Regions from separate parts of the Catenibacterium sp. AM22-6LB genome, predicted to be linked through region 2. Evidence: a T-box and tRNA genes for the amino acid it is inferred to sense, from the RefSeq annotation. Region 2 holds a T-box; the other holds one or more tRNA genes.
What was found. A T-box is a leader RNA that pairs with one kind of tRNA and senses whether it is charged. The one in region 2 lies ahead of leuS (leucine--tRNA ligase), so its partner is inferred to be a tRNA-Leu.
Positions count from the first base shown of each region.

Region 1: it encodes a tRNA-Leu, which carries the amino acid that the T-box ahead of leuS (leucine--tRNA ligase) is inferred to sense. The anticodon was not compared.

Region 1 is NZ_QTUM01000051.1:1,392-6,913, reverse strand. Features, by position in the region: gene asnB (asparagine synthase B) at 1-1,183, shown strand, start outside; gene DW269_RS12645 (hypothetical protein) at 1,211-1,357, shown strand; tRNA gene DW269_RS09865 (tRNA-Leu) at 1,426-1,509, opposite strand; gene DW269_RS09860 (DUF134 domain-containing protein) at 1,556-2,242, opposite strand; gene DW269_RS09855 (galactokinase family protein) at 2,319-3,587, opposite strand; gene DW269_RS09845 (SulP family inorganic anion transporter) at 4,066-5,522, opposite strand, start outside.
Region 2 is NZ_QTUM01000005.1:27,866-33,387, forward strand. Features, by position in the region: gene DW269_RS02365 (ATP-binding cassette domain-containing protein) at 1-381, shown strand, start outside; gene DW269_RS02370 (ATP-binding cassette domain-containing protein) at 383-2,167, shown strand; T-box leader at 2,214-2,413, shown strand; gene leuS (leucine--tRNA ligase) at 2,456-4,852, shown strand; gene DW269_RS02380 (MerR family transcriptional regulator) at 4,953-5,522, shown strand, end outside.

The sequences.
Region 1 (5,522 bases), on a different contig from region 2:
AGATCCAATTGGTATTCGTCCAATGTTTTATGGATATACTGAAAAAGGCACTATCGCATTTGGTTCTGAAGCCAAAGCTTTAATGCCTGTCTGTAAAGAAATTATGCCTTTCCCACCAGGACATTATTATGATGGTGAAAAGTTTGTATGCTTCAATGATGTGGCTGATGTGAAATTAATGCATAATGATGATGTAGAAACAATTGCCTTGAACCTACGTGTTAAATTAATTGAAGCCGTTAAGAAGAGATTACAGAGTGATGCCCCTGTTGGTTATTTATTATCTGGTGGTTTAGATTCATCATTAGTATGTGCGATTGGTCAGCGTATTACTGATACACCTATTAAGACATTTGCGATTGGTATGGAAACAGATCCTATTGATTTAAAGTATGCGAAAGAAGTCGCTGAATTCTTAGGTACTGATCATACAGAAGTTATTATGACTAAAGAAGATGTATTAGGTTCTTTAAGAGAAGTCATTCGTACATTAGAAACTTGGGATATTACGACTATTCGTGCAAGTATTGGTATGTATCTTCTATGTAAATATATTCATGAACATACTGATTTAAAGGTTATTCTAACAGGTGAAGTCAGTGATGAATTATTTGGTTATAAATATACAGACTTTGCACCTAGTCCAGAAGAATTCCAGAAAGAATCTCAAAAACGTATGCGTGAATTATATATGTATGATGTATTAAGAGCAGATAGATGTATTAGTGCAAATGCCTTAGAAGGACGTGTTCCTTTCGCAGATCTTGATTTTGTAGATTATACTATGCGTATTGATCCTAAGAAGAAAATGAACACTTACAACAAAGGTAAATATCTATTAAGACACGCTTTTGAAGGTTTAAATTATCTTCCTCAAGATATCTTATTTAGAGAAAAAGCCGCATTCTCTGATGCAGTAGGACATTCTATGGTAGATTACTTAAAAGAATATGCTGATTCATTATATACAGATGAAGATGTAGTAAACGCTAAAGAGAAGTATCCTTACTGTACACCATTTACTAAAGAATCATTATTATATCGTGATATCTTTGAATCTTATTACCCAGGAAAAGCTAAATGGATCAAAGACTTCTGGATGCCTAACAAAACATGGGAAAACTGTGATGTCAATGACCCAAGTGCTAGAGTACTTAAAAACTATGGAGATTCTGGAAAATAATATTATAATAAGAGTGAGGTGATGATTATGTTAGGTACATTATTATCTATGGTGTTCTTTCTTGCATTTCTTCCATTTATTGTTATGTTTTATATATTTAAATGGAGTTTAAAGGTCATTATCTATCTCATTCTTATTTTCCTTGCATTAGGATTCTTGGGAATCATTATATAGAGGCTATGAGTTATTCATAGTCTTTTTTAATGCACAAAAAAAACGTGGTTACCCACGTTAACAACTATTGGTGCTCGGAATGGGACTTGAACCCACACGGCATAAACCACCAGTACCTGAAACTGGCGTGTCTACCATTCCACCATCCGAGCATTCAACAGTTTTGATTTTATTCTCGTTTTATTTGTTTGTCAAATATTATTCATCATGGCATTCACAGCTATCATGACTGCATCCACAAGTAGGTTCTGACTCAGGAACAAGTGTACCATCTAAATAAGCTTTTACTGCAGTATCACAATCACCTGTCACTCCACCTACGACATTAATATTAGACCCACTTAAAGCCATAATAGCACCTCTACCAATACCACCACAGATCAATACATCTACATTCATATTAGATAATAAGATTGCTAGAGCACCATGGCCTAATCCTTCTGTACCAACAACCTGTGATTCTTTGATTTCATTGTTTTCTACATCATATAATTTAAATTGTGATGTTTTTCCAAAGTGTGGAAAAACTGATTCATTTTCATAAGTTACCGCAATTCTCATAATATGTTCTCCTTTTACCTTTAATACAGGATACCCTGTTTTCTTTATACATTCATTGCCTTCAATTCTTAAAGGATAGCCTTCCATAATACTGCGTGCTATCTTTTTTCTTGCTCTGGCATATATTTCAGTGACTGTAGTACGTGATATATTCATCTTATCAGCACATTTGGCGTGTGTATAGGACTTATAGTCTATAAGACGGATGACCTCAAATTCATCTAATTCAAGCTCTATATAGCCTTTTTGAGGGATACCATCAGGTACAAACATATTGTATTCAGGAAATCCTGTAATTGTCCTTGATCTCTTTGGTCTAGCCATACGCTCCTCCAGTTACTGACATATGTCGGTAATATTATAGCACAAAGAATTATAAAAAAAAGCAGTTTTCACTGCTTTAGAGTAATCTTATTGCGCCTTGTTCTCTTGCATGAATAATATAACAAGAACCCTTACCAAATATAGAATCCATATAAGCTGCATAATCATTAATGACACTTGTTTTCACAAAGGCAAGCATAGTACCTGAGAATCCACCACCATTCACTTTTACAACACCATCTTCACCTAAAAAGTTTTCGCTTAATACAATAGCTGTACCAATATTTTGATGACGTGTACTTTCCTGTTGATAAATATTCTGTAATGCTTTAAAGGTAGAATCTCCAGATTCTCTTACTAATCTTAAGAAAGTATCAAAATCTCCCTTTTCAAGTGCTTCTGACTGCTTTAAGACACGATCTTCTTCTTTAAAGAAATGAAGTGCTCTTAAAGCAGGACGATCCCCTACTCTTGCTCTTACCATACGGTAGTTCTTCATGAATTCATCATAAGAAACATCTCTTAAGACATCTTTCTTAAAGAAGTTAGCCACCTTGATCATTTCATTAGGAACAGCATAATAATCCATAGTAGTATCTGATCTATACACATTAGAATTCACACAACATAGAGTATAATCAAAATTTGAGAAATCAGTATTCAGCTTATAAATATCAGGTGAATTAGAATCCTTAAAATCCACTTTAATAAATCCACCCACACAGCAGACACATTCATTCATCATACCACTTGGCTTACAATAAAATGTATTTGTCGCAAAACGCCCAATCTGGATAAGATATTTGTTTTCAATTTTTCCTTCATTGTATAAATAGTTAATAATGGTACCAATCATAATATTAAAATTAGCACTAGAACCTAAACCTACATTTCTAGGAATATTACATTGAATAAAAGCATTAAAACCACCGATATGATAATTCTTCTGGTTTAAACCAAATAATACACCATTGATCAATGATTCCATTGTGCCTTTCTTGGCTTCATTATATTTTATATTTTCTGTATCTATTTCATTAATATTTAGTGCATCATAAATAACCTTCACATAACGATCCTGTTTCCCTACTATACCAATAGAATCTAATTGAATAGCGGATGCAAGAACACGTCCATGCTGGTGGTCGGTATGATTCCCACCTATTTCACATTTACCAGGAACACTAAATATCATAATATCCTGATCTCCATAATAATCCATAAACGATTGTATAGCTTCTTTATATCTTAATACCTGCTCATCTATATTTTCTGAGTAAATTCCTCTTAATAGAGGAGTCATTTCACCACTAGAAAGTCTTTTGGATACTTCAGACGCTTTCATAGTGTAACCCCCTTTCTTGTAAACGGTTGCATTTCTATTTTATCATGTATTTGTTTGATTACAATGTTTCATGGTATATTTTAGATCAAAATTACATAAATACTTTGTTCATTTCTTTATTCTATTTTGTGCATAATGTGCATAAGTGTGAATAATTCATTTTCTTTAGTATATATCATATCTTTTTAAAATGCATGTAAATTGTAATACTATAACACCTAATTTTAGGTGTTAAATAACTATACTTGTTCACGAAGACTATAAGCACTTTGTAGTGACTTTGTCATTGTGTGAAAACGGATACAAATAAAAGAATAGTGAATTAATCACTATCCTCTTCTAATGCAGCACCATTTGTTTCAATGATATGCTTCATCCAGTCATATGATTTCTTCTTAGTACGTTTTAAAGTACCATGTCCTTTATCATCCATACATGGATAAATTCACAGGTGCCCACATAAAAAAAGTAGGTTTCCCTACTTTTCTTCCAACATTTCTAAAACCTTAATAACATCCCAATAGAACGATTCTTTACCGACATATGTATCAAAGTGATGTCTTCTTAATTGTCTCATGACATTATTTTGTACACCAGTGAAATAAAGCTGTACCTTATGCGCACGACATAGTTCTACAACATCCATTAATTCATGAATACCTGAATCATCAATAGATGGTACACCTCTTACTGAGAGAATAAGATGATCACATCCATCTACTAGTTCTCTTACTTTAGATAATAACTGATCCTGGTTTCCAAAGAATAGTGGTCCAGCTAAATAAACTACCTGAGTTGTAGAATGGTTATAATTGATTTCTTTGTCTAATCTATGTGGTTCAATGGCACTTGTTTCTACATGTAATGAAGAGTTATTGATTACAAACAAGAACATTGAAACACAGATACCTAATACAATTGCGACTGTTAAGTCAAAGACAACTGTTGCAAGCATAGTAACTAAGAACTGTGTCATACTTGTTTTAATACGGTTTCTAAAGATTGATTTAATTTCATCCCATTCATTCATACGCCATGCAGTCATGATAAGTACTCCAGCTAAAGCTGATAAAGGAATCTGTGACATGAATGGACCTAATACAAACATAGAGATAAGTAACGCAATCGCATGGAAGATACTAACAAGTCTTGTCTGTCCTCCTGCTTTAATCGCAACACTTGTACGTGCAATTGCAGCAGTTGCTGGTACACCACCAAAGAATGGAATAACCATATTACCTACACCTTGCGCAAATAATTCCATATCTGCATCTAACTTTTCATTTTTCATCTTACCAGCACTTGCACCACATAGTAATGATTCAATCATTCCAAGCATCGCAATACTAAAGGCTGGAATAATGAGATGTGTAATAGTAGTAAGATTGAGACTTAAGATAGATAGTCTTGCATCTGGAAATAATGTAGTAGGAATCTTACCTACAACTGTGACATCAAAGTGACCTACTAAATTCACAATTAATGCGATGATGATTCCTGCAAGAGATGATGGGAAGATACTTCCCCATTTCTTAGGCCAGATCAACATAATAAAGACAACAAGTAAACCAAACATTAAAGCATACTTATTGATAGGAAAACCTAATTTAGAATAAGAGAAGAGCTTTTCAATTGTATTGCCTCCTTTAGAAGTCACTCCAAAGAAGTTATCAATTTGTCCTGTGGCAATAATAATCGCAATACCACTTGTAAAGCCAGTAATAACACTACTTGGGATAAAAGATACAACCTTCCCAAATTTAAATAGTGATGCAATAAGTAACATCACACCAGAAATAAAGCTAGCTACAAATACTCCCTGTAAACCATATGTAGTTGATAAACCAATCAGAATGGCTGACATAGCCCCTGTAGGACCTGAAATCTGATAAGAAGCACCAGATAGTCCTCCAATTAATAAACCTGCCACAATGG
Region 2 (5,522 bases):
TATATGATGATCAGCTTATTTGTGGCAATAGAACTTACAAAAACAGTCTTCTCTTCTTTATATTTAGAAAGAAGCCGTTCTCTTGCTTTGAAAATTTCTATGGGTGCATCTTATAAACAATTACAGCGTGAATCAAAGATAGAAATACTTATTATAGGCACATTTATTTACTTTATCAGCATAGTGATGTTTATTGTTATTCTTACTATTCTCCCGCTCACATCCTTTAAGAGTTATTTCCATTTTACCTGTCTTGCATCTCCTTATTATTTCTATATTATTTTCTATTTTCTCTATCTTCTTATACTCATACTTTCTGCATCTGCACCGTTTATTCGTATTAAGAAAGAAAGTATAGTCTCATTACTCAGGGAGGAATAATATGATTCAACTTAAATCAATCAACAAGCGTTATCTACATGAACATGTCTTAGAAAACATTACTTGTACTCTTCCTGATACAGGATTTGTATCACTTGTTGGGCCAAGTGGATGTGGAAAAAGTACTTTACTTCATATTATTGCTGGACTTGATCATGATTACTCAGGAGAAGTGATATATGAGAAGAATAAGAAAGTTTCTATCATTTTTCAGGATTTTCATCTTATACCTTGGCTTTCTATTAATAATAATATACGTCTCTATGACTACTTTCATAAATCATCCTACATACTGGATGAAACATTGACTAAACAATTTAAGAATACTTCAGTTAATGATCTTTCCTTAGGACAAAGACAACGTACAGCGATAGAGCGTGCACTTTATTATGATCCAGATATTATTCTTTGTGATGAACCAACAGCTTCACTTGATCCAGATAATGCAGAGAGAGTATTAAAGATATTGAAGCAGCGTTCACATTCTTCTCTTATATTATTTGTATCCCATGATGAAGCATCAGTAAAACAATATAGTGATCGTATTATAGAGATGAAGGATGGATGTATTATAAAGGATACACTTATTAAAAAGACAGAAAGTTATCCTCGAGAGAACCATACCAATAATAAGCCACGACATTTTCCTATACTTAAATTAACTATCCAATCATTCTTAAGTAGTCGTAAAAGATTTTTTCAGATGTCATTTTCTCTATCTATCGCATTATTATGTTTGATGATGACATTTACCTTTACATTCTCTTTTCGTAATACTATTTATCAATATCTTTCTTCGTTGATTCCACAAAAGTCTATTACTTATAAATTACGTAATGATGATCCTTTATCTTTAACTCATTTCAATGAAGCATCCTATCATTATTTAAATCTTGATGATTATGATCTCATGGGAATCTCTCATAATAGTCAACGTTATCAAAAGAATGACGTATTATTTATATCAGATGACTCGTCCTATACCACTCATTATATATATGGTAGAGCTCCACAAAATAATGATGAAATCGCGGTACCTCTTTCTACTGCAAGAAAGCTTGCACAAAAGAATAAGGTCAATACATTACTTAATACAACTTGGACAATCTATTATAAGCATCAATTAAAGATAAAGGGAAAAGAAGTAAAGATAGTTGGTATTTCTCCACAAACCTATAATTATGATGCTTTCTATATGTATGAATATGCAAATTATCATTGGATAGAGTCCATCTTTAATCAAACACCGACTGCAAGATATGGTATGTTGAAATATAAGGAAGATAAATCCATTATAGATTCTTTAAAAAAGAATTATCCTGAATATGAGTTTAAAGCAATGGGGGAATCAACTCAAAAAACTTTTAATCAGAATATGAATAGAATCCAGATGGTTCTAGTGGTATTCTCTATTCTCACAATACTTTCTTCTATATTTATGATTATGGAAATCATGATTCTTCATGCGATGCATTTAAAGAAGGATCATGCCATCATGAAGGCCTATGGTGAAAAGAAGAAACATATTTTCAAGATGTCTTTCTATCAATGTTTGATTCTTCATTCTTATAGCTATGTGACAGCATCTCTCATATTACTTGGTATTATGAAGATAATGAATCAAATCATCCCACAGATTACAGACTTTCCTATGCATCTTACATTCCAACCTCTTATTATGTTGATATTGTGGATTGGTTCTTTCTTATTAGTTTGTTTCTCTACGCTATTTAGTATTCTTTATATTATCAAGCTCAATCCATCCCGCATCCTTAAAATGAGATGATACTTCTTGCAAATAATGGGAAATTATGATAAGGTGTGTAAGTATATAAAAGTCAAGGAACTAGAGTAGTAGATGGTCATGCTTTTTAAGAGAACTTATGGCTGGTGTGAATAAGTAAAGTCATCCATTGAACTCGCTAGGGAGATGGGTCTGTGATAAGCAGATCACGTATTGCTGCGTTAAAGCATTAAGCGCATGAATCAGTCTTCATGAACTAAGGTGGTACCGCGAGTTCTCGTCCTTAGACATGAGGACTTTTTTTATTTTAAAAGTGGAGGAGACAAAATTATGGCTTATGATCATAAGATAGCAGAAAAGAAATGGCAGAAATACTGGGAAGAGAATAAGACATTCGAAACAGATGTTTATGATTTCTCAAAGCCTAAATACTATGCCTTAGACATGTTCCCTTATCCATCAGGACAAGGTCTTCATGTTGGACATCCAGAAGGATATACAGCAACTGACATCATGTCAAGAATGAAGAGAATGCAGGGATATAACGTATTACACCCAATGGGATTTGACTCATTTGGTTTACCTGCTGAACAGTATGCAATCAAGACAGGTAACCACCCTGAAGGATTTACATTAAAGAATATTCAGACTTTCACTAAACAGTTAAAGATGTTAGGTTTCTCATTTGACTGGGATAAGCAGGTATCTACTTGTGATCCTAGCTTCTATAAATGGACTCAGTGGATTTTCAAACAGCTATATGAAGATGGTTTAGCTAGATATGTAGATATTCCTGTTAACTGGTGTGAAGAATTAGGTACAGTACTTGCGAACGATGAAATCATCGATGGTAAGAGTGAACGTGGTGGATTCCCTGTTATTCGTAAGAATATGAAACAGTGGGTTATTGATATTCCTAAATATGCTGAAAGATTACTTGCAGGCTTAGAAGAAGTTGATTGGCCAGAATCTACTAAAGAAATTCAGAGAAACTGGATTGGTAAATCAATCGGTGCTCATGTTGATTTTAAGGTAGATGGTTATGATGATAAATTCACAGTATTCACAACACGTTGTGATACATTATTTGGAGCTACTTATTGTGTATTAGCACCAGAACATGAATTAGTAGAAAAGATTACGACTCCTGATAAGAAGGATGAAGTAAAAGCTTACTTAGATGTATGTGCAACTAAGTCAGAACTTGAAAGAACTGAATTAAATAAAGAAAAGACAGGTGTCTTCATTGGTGCTTATGCAATCAACCCAGTAAATGGTAAGAAGATTCCAATCTGGATTTCTGACTATGTATTAGCTGGTTATGGAACAGGTGCTATTATGGCTGTTCCTGCACATGATGATCGTGACTATGCTTTCGCAAAGAAGTTTGGTATCGATATTATTCCAGTATTAGAAGGTGGAGATGTTACTAAGGAAGCATGGACACAGGATGGTGTACATATCAACTCTGACTTCTTAAATGGTTTAGATAAGCAGGAAGCAATCGATAAGATGTTAGACTGGTTAGAAGAACATCATTGCGGTTCTAAGCATGTTAACTATCGTTTAAGAGAATGGATCTTTGCAAGACAGAGATATTGGGGTGAACCAATTCCAATCATTAACTTTGATGATGGAACATCTGTTGCTTTGAGTGATGATCAGTTACCACTTATCCTACCTGAACTTGAAGATTATAGTCCATCAAAGACTGGTTCTTCTCCATTAGATAAGGCTGTTGACTGGGTTAATGTAGAAGTAGATGGTAAGAAGGGTAAGAGAGAAACAAGTACAATGCCTGGTTCTGCAGGATCTTCTTGGTACTTCTTAAGATATATTGATCCACATAACGATAATGCTATTGCAGATCCAGAATTATTAAAGCATTGGATGCCAGTTGACTTATATGTTGGTGGACCTGAACATGCAGTAGGACACTTATTATATTCACGTATGTGGAATAACTATTTATATGACAAGGGTATCGTACCAGTTAAAGAACCATTCAAGAAGCTATACCATCAGGGTATGATTCTTGGTCCAAATGGTGTGAAGATGTCTAAGTCAAAGGGTAATGTTATTAATCCAGATGATATTGTAGAAGCATATGGTGCAGATACATTACGTTTATATGAAATGTTTATGGGTCCTCTTGAAGCATCTAAACCTTGGAGTGAAACAGGTGTAGAAGGTTCAAAGAAATGGCTAGAACGTGTTTATAGATTATTTGTAGAATCTGATAAGTTAACTGATACAAATGATGGTTCATTAGACTTCGTATATCACTCAACAGTTAAGAAAGTGACTGAAGACTATGAAAACCTTGGCTTTAATACAGCTATCTCACAGATGATGATCTTCATCAATGAAGCATATAAGGCTAAAGCAGTTTATAAGCCATATGCAGAAGGTATCGTTAAGATGCTTTCATGTATTGCGCCTCATATCTGTGAAGAAATGTGGGAAAAACTTGGTCATGAAGGAACAATTGCTTATGAAGCATGGCCAACATATGAAGAAGACAAGCTTGTTGTATCTACAATTGAAATTGCAGTACAGGTAAATGGTAAAGTACGTGGACGTTTATCTATTAATAAGGATCAGGAAGCTGAATCTGTTAAACAGCAGGCATTAGAACTTGAAAATGTTAAGGCACATACTGATGGTAAAGAAATTAAGAAAATCATTTATGTTCCTAACAAGATTGTAAATATTGTAGTGAAATAATTCATTAAGGCATCTCTGAGGAGATGTCTTTTTTTATTACAAAGAACCAATAATGTGAAATAAGTGATACACTATAATTAGGAAGATGGAGGTATCATTAATGTTTTATAGTATAGGGGATGTTTCAAAAATACTGAATGTATCAAAAGAAATGATACGATATTATGAAAAACAGGGAGCATTGAAGCCTGCTCGTAAAGAAAATAATAATTATCGTTCTTATTCTACAATGGATATATTCTTTTTGATGGAAATGATTAGATATCAGGCATTAGGGCTTACTACTACTGAAATAAATCAGCTATTGAATAATAATTACATGCAAAGTTATTCAGATTGTTTATCAAACTATCATAAGAAACTAGAAAAAGAAATTACATTTAAACTGGTTTTGAAGGATCGTATAAAAGAAATGGCTGATAGAGCTAAAACGAGTCAATTAAACATTAATCATTATTGGTTTAAAAATGTAGATGAACATGAGTATGTATTTTTATGCAAAGGAAAAGATGATTGTTATGGTGAGATAGAATTAACAAAAGAAAATAGAAATATAATGTTTGCTGGACAGAATTTTACTTTTTTTGAAAGCATGGTTATTTTTAATGAAGAGGATGAAAACTGGGTTTATGCAATTAATACTAATTACAAAGAAACACTTAATATAGAA